One region of the Aliivibrio sp. SR45-2 genome, then DNA from elsewhere that is predicted to be linked to it. Evidence: predicted binding sites of a transcription regulator. Region 1 holds the regulator's gene; each other region holds the start of a gene.
The links. Region 1 encodes PurR, which represses purine synthesis genes. Its sites were predicted from a motif close to TNANGNAAACGTTTNCNTNA; they were not measured.
Positions count from the first base shown of each region.

Region 2: purE (5-(carboxyamino)imidazole ribonucleotide mutase) is a predicted target of PurR. The motif match lies at 1,318-1,337, and genes of this name have one in related genera.
Region 3: purL (phosphoribosylformylglycinamidine synthase) is a predicted target of PurR. The motif match lies at 1,683-1,702, and genes of this name have one in related genera.
Region 4: metK (methionine adenosyltransferase) is a predicted target of PurR. The motif match lies at 1,026-1,045, and genes of this name have one in related genera.

Region 1 is NZ_CAWPRC010000156.1:6,172-9,389, forward strand. Features, by position in the region: gene AACV33_RS11375 (TVP38/TMEM64 family protein) at 1-180, opposite strand, end outside; gene AACV33_RS11380 (TfoX/Sxy family DNA transformation protein) at 274-861, opposite strand; cyclic di-GMP riboswitch class I at 990-1,072, opposite strand; gene purR (HTH-type transcriptional repressor PurR) at 1,236-2,237, opposite strand; gene torD (molecular chaperone TorD) at 2,562-3,209, opposite strand.
Region 2 is NZ_CAWPRC010000227.1:1,345-4,562, forward strand. Features, by position in the region: gene aroE (shikimate dehydrogenase) at 1-581, opposite strand, end outside; gene AACV33_RS21035 (Sua5/YciO/YrdC/YwlC family protein) at 648-1,205, opposite strand; gene purE (5-(carboxyamino)imidazole ribonucleotide mutase) at 1,407-1,892, shown strand; gene AACV33_RS21045 (5-(carboxyamino)imidazole ribonucleotide synthase) at 1,895-3,010, shown strand; gene AACV33_RS21050 (DNA topoisomerase family protein) at 3,050-3,218, opposite strand, start outside.
Region 3 is NZ_CAWPRC010000172.1:81,686-84,903, forward strand. Features, by position in the region: gene mltF (membrane-bound lytic murein transglycosylase MltF) at 20-1,504, opposite strand; gene purL (phosphoribosylformylglycinamidine synthase) at 1,868-3,218, shown strand, end outside.
Region 4 is NZ_CAWPRC010000216.1:5,197-8,414, forward strand. Features, by position in the region: gene tkt (transketolase) at 1-819, opposite strand, end outside; gene metK (methionine adenosyltransferase) at 1,206-2,360, shown strand; gene AACV33_RS20240 (SprT family zinc-dependent metalloprotease) at 2,477-2,962, shown strand; gene AACV33_RS20245 (endonuclease) at 3,062-3,218, shown strand, end outside.

The DNA of each region.
Region 1 (3,218 bases):
GACGGTAATGTAACCAAAGAAATAAAGGGTGCTATAAAAGAAAAGGTTTTCTTGGATGTCACTTTGAAGGGCTTGATGGTATGCCTTAGCCTGCTCTAGAGTAAATAGATGACCAAAGTTAAAAAAGATAACAGCAAAGGCTGTAAGAAGAGTGATTAATAAGAGTAATTTTTTATTCATAATTCATTTCCTAGCCTTATGTTGTCTTTAATTTATACAGGTAAAGACAACATAAGAGTAGGGCGAATGTAAAATAAATGTAGGAAAATGTATTTAAAGTTGTTTTCTTAATTCATTTCTAATATCAGTAGAGATAACAGACCAGTGAGTACCTTTAATCGCTCCTTCAAGCGACCACAGTAATTCGTCACTAACAGAACTTGAATGAGTCTGTTGAATCGCTTTATAAGCGTTTACAGATCCCGTCTCCATTAGTTCTTTTACGGTCGTTATTCCTGCTTTTTTCAGCATTCTCTCTGTCGCTAATCTTAGATTGGGTAAATCCTTAATTCGAGAGGGACCTGCTGTTTTTTGTTTTTCTTTGTCTTTTTTAGCAACATCTAAAGCAACAACAGCTTGAATTAGGATTGAATCAGGTTCATCCCAACATTCAGGTGAAATAGCAAAATATTTAGTTACCACGGGGAAACCACGTTTTTTATAAACGTAAGGTTCAAAACCTTGGTCTTTAAATAAATTAATAGTGTTATCGCTTGCTCGCAAATGCAGTCTGTCCTGAACAACAAGTGCAAACATTGTGTCATCAATAAAAACACCAAAGCCGCCAAACATGGAGCGTGAAGTGATTTTTCCTAGAGAGGAAAGTAATCGAAGTGAATCTTTTAGTATTGGTTTATCCATTGCAATAATTCTCGGTTAGTAAGTCTATGTCACTAAACAACTGAGCCCGAGGAAATAGTAGCAAGTTCAAAACCACACATTGTTATTTCTAAGTAAAAATTAACAATGTGCAGATATAAATACCTGCCATCGGCAACCCCGCTACCTTATATAAATACGTAGGCCGGAAGCTTTGCGTCCTGAGCTTTCGCACAGTTTGCCCTGTTCGTGACAGTTAAGATGATATAGTAATCAATAAGATGAAATGTTGTCCACTTGTAAGTTATGTGACATTGGTTCAGAAAATAGGAATGATTTTCTGTTATGCCAGTTCAAGTTTTAAATAAATAAATATTTTTTCACTTGCATATTTATGATTAATGCATCACTCATTGTTACAACTTATGGACACTTTTCCGAGTTACCACTTCTGGATGCATTTCAAAAATGCGTCTTTCATGGTGCTTATCTTTAATTCGTTCCAACAATATTTCAACGGCTGTCTTACCAACGCGACGTTTAGGTTGGTGAATCGTCGTCAATGGTGGAGAGAAATATGCAGAAAGTTCAATATTATCGTAACCAATGATTGAGATATCTTCAGGTACACGTAAGCCAGTTTGTTGAATTTTGCTGATAGCCGCTAATGCCATAATGTCGTTAAAACAAAATAATGCAGTTGGTTTATCTTCCATCTGTAGCATTTTTTCAACAGATTTAGAGGCAGAAGAACACTCGAAATCACCTTCAAATATCCAATCTGGATTTGACGTTAAATTTGCTTCAGATAAAGCTCTGTAGAAACCATGAATTCGTTCTTTACAGGTTGCTTTATCAAGCTGACCGGTAACACAGCCAATTTTTGTGTGTCCATTTTCAATCAGGTGTTTTGTTGCTAAATAACCACCTTCTTCAGAATTATCAATAATTTTGTCGGTATGAGGGCTATCTGGACCCCAGTCCATGATTACCATTGGTAATTCTGTGTTTTTTTCAAGTTGTGCTAATAACTGTTCATTTAGATCAGAACACATAACTAATAAGCCATCGACACGTTTTTCTGCCAGCATACGAAGGTAGTGCTTTTGTTTATCTAGATCACCTTCGGTATTACACATAAATAATGTGTAACCTTGCTTGTAACAGTAGTTCTCAACACCGTGCATCATTTCGGCAAAAAATGGATTAAAAGACTGGGTAACTAGCATGCCGATAGTTCGAGTTGTGTTGCACTTTAAACTACGAGCAACGGCACTCGGTGCATAGTTTAGTTCTTCAACGGCTTCCCATACTCGTTTTTGAGTTGCTTCTGCAACAAATCGAGTTTTGTTAATTACATGAGAAACGGTGGTTGTCGAAACAGAAGCAAGTTTCGCAACGTCTTTAATGGTAGCCATATTAAAAGCCTTAATTTATTAAGGGGCTATTTATGTTCCAACAATAGTGTCAAAGTCTCTCTTTATTTTTTAATAAAGATTGTTGGAAGGTAAATAGGCCCTGTGAGTATATTACCAATAGTAGATTAGAGAATAATCTAGGTGGTATAAATGAAAAAAACCGCGATAAATGCGGTTTTCATTGATATTCAAATTTTATCGTTTGCGTTCACATTTTATCTATAAAGCGTAGCGCAAACAATTGCTGATTTAATAAATTTTAATAGTCGTTTTGATATATATCACACTATTGTTAACTTATCTTACCAGTTGTACATGCTTTTGTTATTCGCCCGCTAGGAATTTCACATCCAATTCTAAGAACGTAACAAGGAAGTGAGTAACGGTAGCATAGAAGCCAAATGTATCTCGTTCAGAACAAAGTTGGTTAAAACGTGGCGCCCAAGATAATAACTGCTCGTTAATAAATTGCAGTTGTGCGGCCATGAATTGCTCGAATTCTGGTTCCGTTGTTTGCTGATTCGTCATGACAATTAGATTGCCTAAGAAATCTAACTCAATAGCAATGTGATCTGCAGGTTCATTGAATTCAGCTTTTTGAGTGATGTTGTATTTTTCTAATAAATCACGCATATCTTGTGCCGGTTTCGCATTAAGAAGGCGTGATTTATCTAAATACATTGAAGCATAAGGAAGCGCACTGTTCTTATCAGAGCCTAAGAACGCTTCACAGAAGTCAGCCGATAGTTCAAGCTGTGCATCTTCGCGTGTTTGTAATTCATTCAATTTTGTTACAATCGAAGAAATAGAGTCGGTTAGCTCTGGAGTTTCAGAAAGGTTCGTTAAAAAGGTACGAATCTCAAAACTGTTATACTGCTCTAATTGCTCTTTAGTTAGCTCGTGTGCAAATAGGCTAGATAACCACCAATAAATTTCAGCACGTTGTTCATTAAATGCATTTAGTTCGTTCATGTAAAATAA
Region 2 (3,218 bases), on a different contig from region 1:
CCAGATAAACTGGCAGACGTTGAATTAATTATCACATCAAACGATCGTGTCACGTCACTCATGCAAACCGCCTCTACAGCACCATACGCTGAAAATATCTCAGCGAGTGCTTCTGCTTTTTCATAAGTGCGATTAACTACGGTAATAGAAGAGGGGTTTTGTTTTAATAAGGGAAGAAGTACACCTCGTGCTGCCCCTCCTGCTCCAATTAATAAGATACGCTTATCTTGAAGTGGTACCTGATATTGCAGTAAGTCTTGAACTAATCCTTCACCGTCCGTGTTATCACCCAGAATAATTCCATCATCCAGCTTTTTTAGCGTATTAACCGCACCAGCCAATTTTGCTCTATCTGTTAATTGATCGGCAAATTGAAATGCTTCTTCTTTAAAGGGTACGGTAATATTACAGCCTTTACCCCCATTAGAAAAAAAATGAGTTACCGAATTAAGAAAGCCATCCACTGGAGCCTCAATAGCAACATATTCCAAAGGTTGTATTGTTTGACGAGCGAATAATGTATGAATAAAAGGAGATTTGCTTTGCTTAATGGGATGACCAAAGACTGCATACTTATCCATGAGTGATTCCTTTCAATGATTAAAGTTAAACTGAACCAACCTTACCTGAAAGAAATAGTAGATGCATTAGCCTTGGCGTAATGTCTCTCCAGTTTTTGCATCACGGATTTCTGTTGGTTGAGTTCGGTTGCCAATTTCGCCTTGAAAAACCACCACGCCTAAATCACCTAGCTGCTCTTCAACTTCTAAAACCGTTCGGCAAGGTTCATAACCTGAAAGATTTGCACTAGTTGACGTAATCGGCTTCCCAAACGCAGAACAAATAGCTTTAACTTGAGGGTGATCTGAGACTCTAACGGCAATACTATCAAACTGGCCAGTCACTAAAGGTAACGTGTTCTTATTAACAGGGACAATCCAAGTTACGGGACCCGGCCAAGTGAATTTAATTCTATTAATTTGATCATTATTTAATTGCGCTAAATCAATATAAGGAAGCAATTGCTCAATAGAGGCCGCAATTAAAATCAACCCTTTTTCTCGCGGGCGTTGTTTCACTTTTAATAATTGATGGAGGGCAAATTCATTATCCGGATCACAGCCAACACCAAAAACCCCCTCCGTAGGATAGGCAATTACATCACCGTTATTTAAGGCTTTTACGACTTGATCTAGATTCTTCACTCTTGCACCATTATTAACTCTATTAATCGCTCTATTCTATTCATAAGACGAAATCAAACAACCGCTTTCCATTTTTCAATTGTGAATAATCGTTAATAACTTGTACTTTTCCTGACGCAAACGTTTTCCTTCCTATTAAATAACCGTATAATGCTGCCAACTTTTTATATATTGCCATTATCTTTATCCAAGGAGTTCACAATGAAAGTCGGTATTATCATGGGTTCGAAATCAGATTGGCCAACAATGAAACTAGCCGCTGAAATGCTTGAGCGCTTTAATGTTCCTTACGAAACCAAAGTGGTCTCTGCTCATAGAACTCCACAATTACTTGCTGATTATGCAACTCAAGCAAAAGATCGCGGTATCAAAGTTATTATTGCAGGTGCTGGTGGTGCAGCTCACCTCCCAGGCATGGCAGCTGCATTTACGAGTATTCCTGTTTTAGGCGTCCCTGTTCAATCAAAAGCATTAAAAGGGATAGACTCTCTACTTTCTATCGTTCAAATGCCAAAGGGGATCGCTGTAGGTACACTCGCGATTGGTGAGGCTGGCGCTGCAAATGCAGGTATCCTCGCAGCTCAAATCATTGGTACATCAAATGAAGCAGTAATGGCAGCAGTAGAAGCTTTCCGTAAAGAACAAACAGATACTGTCTTAGCAAATCCAGATCCATCAGAGGATTAATGATGAAAGTTCTTGTACTCGGTTCTGGTCAACTCGCTCGCATGATGTCTTTAGCGAGTGCTCCACTAAATATCGACATTATCGCTTATGATGTGAACAACAACAAAATTGTACACCCATTAACGCAACAGGTCATGGATACGACTTTAGAGCAAACAATTAATAGCGTAGATGTTATTACCGCAGAATTTGAACACATTCCTTACGACATCTTAGATATTTGCAGTCAAAGTGGTAAGTTTCAGCCAACCCCCGAAGCCATTAAAGCTGGCGGCGATCGTCGTATTGAGAAAACACTACTTGATAATGCCAATGTGGCCAATGCAACACACCATATAATTACAACTAAGCAAGACTTCTTAGACTCAATTAGTAGCGTAGGTCTTCCTATGGTGTTAAAAAGTGCTCTAGGTGGGTACGACGGAAAAGGGCAATGGCGCTTAAAGGAAGCTTCTCAAATTGATCATATTTGGGAAGAAATGAATGAACTAATTCAGAGCACACCAAATCAAGCCATCGTTGCTGAGCAATTTATTCCGTTTAATCGCGAAGTTTCTTTAATTGGTGCCCGTAATAAGAATGGCGATATAGTGACATACCCATTAACAGAGAACGTTCATGTTAATGGTGTATTAGCGTTATCTACCGCATTAGAAGGAACAAGCTTATTACAGCAACAAGCTGATGACATGTTCTCTGCAATCGTGAATGAACTTGATTATATTGGCGTACTTGCTATTGAGTTTTTTGATGTAGATGGTCAACTGCTTGTTAATGAAATTGCACCTAGAGTACATAACTCTGGCCATTGGACCCAACAGGGAACCGATGTATGTCAATTTGAAATGCATATTCGTGCAGTATGTGATTTACCATTAGTCGGAGCAGAATTGATTCGTTCAACCGCCATGATTAATATCTTAGGTGAAGACTCCTTACCGAAAAAACTCCTCACTATGCCTCATTGCCATATTCACTGGTATGGCAAAGAAAAACGTGTTGGTAGGAAGATGGGACATATAAATGTATGTGCATCATCACCAGAGGCTTTAGAAAAAGAATTAATGGCACTCTCTGAATTATTAGATAAAAACGCATTTCAAGTATTATCAAAATAAACAGATACACCTCAATAGAATAGAGCATTCATCAATGCTCTATTTTTTTATATCTTGTACCACACTGCACTTTTTATCTGCACAAACCAATTTTAAACCTGTTGCCATTTCTTTTCTTAGCAACAACTCAAAACCACATTGCTGACATATGCCTTTTTCTGGCGCAAAATTAACAACAAAACGACAAACAGGATAAGCATCACAAGCA
Region 3 (3,218 bases), on a different contig from region 1:
TTTTTTATACAGTAACAAATTACTGACTTGAAACTGCGTGGCTTGCCGTAGACGTTGCTGATGACAATGGAACATCAATGACAGTTAAATCTTCAACGGTGATATCTTCTTGGATTAATTTGTTTGCTTGTTCTTGTTCATAACCAATAATACTTTGGTAATAACGACGGATGTTTTCAACGTAGTTTTGAGCTTCATCACCACGAGCAAATCCATAGCGAAGGTATTTGTAATAACGTTTCTGGCGTAACAAAGGCAAATTGTCTTTTACGTCTGTCCATGAATTAGGATCGCCCCCTAATCGTTGTGTTAAACGACGGGCGTCCATCATGTGTCCGAAACCAATGTTATAAGACGCTAAGGCAAACCAAATTTTCTCATGTTCGGTAATGGAATCTGGTACACGTTTTACTATACGACGTAAATACTCAGCTCCCCCGCGAATGCTTTCTTCTGGGTCTAATCGATTTTTAACCCCAACAGATTGAGCCGTTGGTAAGGTGAGCATCATCATGCCTCGCACACCTGTAGGAGATTTAGCAATAGGGTTCCAATGTGACTCTTGGTATGAGAGAGCGGCTAAGAAACGCCAATCAAAATCCCCTGCGTATTTTTTAAATAAAGGTTCCCATTTCGGTAACTTACTTTCTAGTGAACGAATGAAAGCACGTGTATCAACGTAATCGAACGTTTCTACGTGACCAAAATATTTTTCTTCTAGTAATGCTAATTTACCACTGCTTTTTAGCTCACCAAAAAACTCAATCAATAATGCCTGAAGGCTATCGTCTTCTGTTTTTTGTAAGAACCAAGCGATAGGTTGATCTTCGGTTAACTCAAAAGCGACAGCGAGATCGGGATGAATTCGTTGGGTAAGAGACAGCTCAACCGAATCGGCTAAGGTGTAATGTATTTCACCGCGTGCGACTTGTTTTAATAGTTCACTTACATCCGTATTATCTTCTGTAGACCATTCTAATTTTTTATATTTTTCTTTTAATTTTAATAAAGTGCCTTCAAAACTAGAATCTTTCACAATCGTTAAGTTTTCATCTAATTCTGTGAGGTTTTTGATATTTCGAGGGCGCCAGTTCCCTTTTTTATATACGACCTGTTGACTCACATAATAATAAATTGGTCCGGTACGAAAGTTTTCTAGACGTTCAGGGGTAATGGTCATATTAGCGGCAACAATATCGACTTCGTTGCGGTTTAGCGCTGGGAATAAACCTGAATACGTATAAGCAGGCGTGATTTCTAATTTTACATTTAGCTTTTCAGCAAAGGCTTTCGCAAGATCATAATCAAGCCCTGTAGGACCGTTCGAGCCAATATAATAAGAGAGTTGATTGTTTAATGTACTGACTCTTAAGATGCCACGTTCTCTTACTTGCTCTAGTTTTGTTTTTGGTTCTGATTCTACTTGGCAACCCGTTAAGGTAAATACAAGCGTAGAAATAACCAGGCAAGATTTTAGAAGACGATAATATCGGATGTGGCTCAAGTCAGAATGCTCTTTTAAATAAGTAGGGCGTAGTTATATCAAATGGGAGAAAAAGAGGCAAAAGCGCAGTAACAAATTAGAACAATAAAGAGAGATTAAGGCCAATATTTGCATCAAGTGTACATTTTATATTCAAATTCATTAAAACAGAGGGGCGTTTCTCTTTTTTTGAAAAAAAATACGCAAACGGTTGCTTTGGGTGTTACTTCACAAAACAAAATCCTTTATAATGCGCTCGCAATACCAGAGGTAACATCGGCATAGTCGCTATGTGATATGAGTAATTAATTGAGTTGATTGCTTTTAACATCATGAAACTATTCCAATATTACCTTTAATTCATTGCCAAAGAGACCTAAGTACATGAGAATTTTGCGTGGTTCACCTGCTCTATCTGTATTTCGTGTTAATAAGCTGCTTGAGCTTTGCCGTGAACTGAGTTTACCTGTAACAGGTATTTATGCTGAGTTTGCCCATTTTGCTGATGTAAAAGCTGACCTTGATGCGTCTGAAGTTGAAAAGTTAGAAAAACTACTGACTTATGGTCCAACGATTGAAGAACATGAACCTGAAGGGTTGTTGCTTCTTTCTGCCCCTCGTCCGGGTACTATCTCTCCTTGGTCTTCAAAATCTACTGATATCGCCCATAACTGTGGTTTATCAAATATCGCACGTTTAGAGCGCGGTACTGCTTATTATGTAGAAACCTCTGAAACACTTTCTGAACTTCAATTAGTCGAACTAAAAGCCATTCTTCATGATCGCATGATGGAAGTGGTCTTTACTGATTTTGAATCGGCAGCGGCATTGTTTACGGTTGCAGAACCGATTCCTTATGCTGAAGTTGATCTACTTGTCGGTGGTCGTAAAGCGCTAGAAAACGCAAACGTTACCCTAGGTCTTGCATTGGCTGAAGATGAAATCGATTACCTTCTTGAAAGCTTTACCGAAAAACTAGGTCGTAATCCGACTGACATTGAATTAATGATGTTTGCACAAGCGAACTCAGAGCATTGTCGCCACAAGATTTTCAATGCAGATTGGACTATTGATGGTGTGAAACAAGATAAAACCTTGTTCAAAATGATCAAAAATACCTTTGAAGTTACCCCTGAGCATGTACTTTCTGCTTACAAAGATAATGCCGCGGTAATGACGGGGTCAACCGTTGGTCGCTTTTTCCCTGATCCAGAAACACGCCAGTACAACTACCACCAAGAGAAAACACATATCTTGATGAAAGTTGAAACCCATAACCACCCAACGGCAATTTCTCCTTGGCCGGGTGCATCAACAGGTTCTGGTGGTGAAATCCGTGATGAAGGCGCAACCGGTATTGGTGGTAAACCAAAAGCTGGTTTGGTTGGTTTCTCTGTATCTAACTTAAAAATTCCTAACTTTGTTCAACCATGGGAAACGGATTTTGGTAAGCCAAGCCGTATCGTAACCGCACTTGATATTATGCTTGAAGGCCCTCTAGGCGGTGCAGCATTTAACAATGAATTTGGTCGTCCAAATCTATTAGGTTACTTCCGTACTTACGAAGAAAAAGTAAATTCACACAATGGTGAAGAAGTTCGTGGTTACCACAAACCAATCATGCTTGCGGGTGGTTTAGGTAATATCCGTGATGATCATGTTCAGAAGAAAGAGATCCCTGTGGGCGCAAGCTTAATTGTTCTTGGTGGTCCAGCAATGAACATCGGTCTTGGTG
Region 4 (3,218 bases), on a different contig from region 1:
AGTTGCTGCAATTTCATCAGCACCTAGTGGAGCACCATGACAGTCGTGTGTGCCTTGCTTGTTTGGAGAACCAAAGCCAATCACTGTTTTAGTACAGATCAACGTAGGACGACCTGTTTCTGCTTTTGCCGCTTCAATCGCCGCATTGATTGCGTCAGCATCGTGACCATCAACCGCAGGAATTACATGCCAACCGTACGCTTCAAAACGCTTGGGAGTATCGTCAGAGAACCAACCTTCCACTTCGCCATCGATAGAGATACCGTTGTCATCCCAGAAAGCAACAAGCTTACCAAGACCTAATGTACCCGCTAAAGAACATGCTTCGTGAGAGATACCTTCCATTAGACAGCCATCGCCCATGAATACGTATGTATTGTGGTCAACGATGTCGTGGCCTTCACGGTTAAACTGTGCAGCTAATGCTTTTTCAGCCATTGCCATACCAACGCCATTAGTGATGCCTTGGCCTAATGGACCCGTTGTTGTTTCAATACCTGGTGCATAGCCGTACTCAGGGTGACCTGGAGTTTTAGAATGCAATTGACGGAAGTTCTTTAAGTCTTCGATAGACAGGTTATAACCTGAAAGATGAAGCAGAGAATAAATCAGCATAGAGCCGTGGCCGTTAGAAAGAATGAAACGGTCGCGATCAGCCCACTCTGGATTCTGTGGGTTGTGATTTAGGTGACTACGCCATAATACTTCAGCGATGTCTGCCATGCCCATTGGTGCACCTGGGTGACCAGAATTTGCTTGTTGTACACCGTCCATGCTTAAAGCGCGGATTGCATTTGCTAAATGTTTACGTGAAGACATGCCTGCTCCTGAGAATTCGAAGGACTATATATTTATTGAGCTAGTTAACTCTTGATTAGTTACCCATATTTATGGATTAACTTAAATTTGCAGCGCCGTATTGTCGCAAAGCCTAATAGTGACTGCAAACGTTTACTTAGCAAATAAAGCGCTTTTTTTCACGATTTTGACAGAAAACCTTGTTTCTGTAGATAAATCCAATTGCAGAACGCAAACGATTGGTTATGTCTTATATTTATTTTCTTACCCCAAATGAGTTGTAATTAATCAAATTTTCTCTATTATGGCCGTCTAGATGGAAGAACACCTACACTGTTAAACGTATAGACTTATATATACTGTGGGTATTTTCTAAAAATTTATTACCTATAGAAGTGGAGCTCATCATGGCTAAACACCTATTTACCTCTGAATCAGTATCAGAAGGTCATCCAGATAAAATTGCCGATCAAATTTCAGATGCCGTACTTGATGCGATCTTAGAACAAGATCCCAAAGCACGTGTTGCTTGTGAAACGTACGTAAAAACTGGCATGGTTATGGTCGGTGGTGAAGTAACAACTTCTGCATGGGTTGATATCGAAGAAATCACTCGTGAAACCGTTCGTGAAATTGGCTATGTTCATTCTGACATGGGCTTTGATGCTAACTCTTGTGCTGTATTAAACACAATTGGTAAGCAATCTCCTGATATCAACCAAGGTGTTGATAAAGAAGATCCAAAAGAACAAGGCGCTGGCGACCAAGGCATCATGTTTGGTTACGCAACGAACGAAACACCAATTTTAATGCCTGCACCGATTACTTACGCACACCTTCTTGTTAAACAACAAGCAGAAGTACGTAAAAGCGGAAAATTGGATTTCCTACGCCCAGATGCAAAATCTCAAGTTACTTTTCAATACGACCAAGGAAAAATTGTTGGTATTGATGCTGTTGTACTTTCAACTCAACACAGTGATTCAGTAACGACTGCGGATCTTCGTGAAGCAGTAATGGAAGAAATCATCAAGCCAGTACTTCCTCAAGAATGGTTAAATAAAGAAACAAAATTCTTTATTAACCCAACAGGTCGTTTTGTTATCGGTGGCCCAATGGGTGACTGTGGTCTTACTGGTCGTAAAATCATCGTAGATACTTACGGCGGCGCAGCTCGTCATGGTGGCGGTGCATTCTCTGGTAAAGATCCATCAAAAGTTGACCGTTCAGCAGCATACGCAGCACGTTATGTAGCGAAAAACATCGTTGCAGCTGGCATGGCTGACCGTTGTGAAATCCAACTTTCATACGCTATCGGTGTAGCTGATCCAACATCTATCATGATTGAAACATTTGGTACTGAAAAAGTATCTCACGACATCATCATTGAATCGGTTCGTCAGCACTTTGACTTACGTCCATATGGCCTACAAGAAATGCTTAACCTTCTTCAACCAATCTACAAGAAGACGGCAGCATACGGTCACTTCGGTCGTGAAGAATTCCCTTGGGAAGCGACTGATAAAGCAGACATCCTTCGTGATTTCGCTGGTATTAAGTAATTCAAGACTTAAAAACTCTTTAAAAAAGGAAGCTTCGGCTTCCTTTTTTGTTTTCTAGCCCCATATACTCTTTATAGTTAAAAGCGTTAATGTGATATTCAAGATAAAGAGATTCAATGACCCCACTTCAACAAGCATCCGTAGCCAAAGCGCAACAGTGCATTCAACAGGCATCCACTTTTTTTAATCGCCCTTTTTCCTTACCCGCGATTAATTTTATTCAACGTGGAAAAATAGCAGGTACAGCACGACTTCAAGGTTGGGAAATTCGTATTAACCCTATTCTCTTAGAAGAAAATCAGCACACCTTTGTGAATGAAGTGATCCCTCATGAAATTGCCCATTTAATTACGTTTAAACTGTATGGTCGAGTAAAACCACATGGTAAAGAGTGGCAAGGTATAATGAATCAAGTCTTCAATTTACCAGCCCGAACTACACACAGTTTTAGCGTTGAATCAGTAAAAGGAAAAACCTTCCCGTATCGCTGTAAATGCACAACACATGAATTAACGGTCCGTCGCCACAACCGAGTCCAACGAAAAGAAACTCAATACCTTTGTCGACAATGCCAGTCACCATTAAAGATGGTCAAAAAATAGCCTTTACTATCATTAACTTCTATTACTCAATTTATCTATAAAGAGCTTTAACAATAAGCTACTCTTACTGCATTAATACAATAATCAGTAGTGTACTTTATGAAATTAATTCGCTTAGTTATCAGTCTTATTGCTATCAGTTTCACTGTTAATGTAATGGCAGCACCTCCTTCTTCTTTCTCAAAAGCAAAAAAAGAAGCCGTCAAAATCTATCTTGATTACCCAACCTCCTTTTATTGTGGCTGTGACATTACGT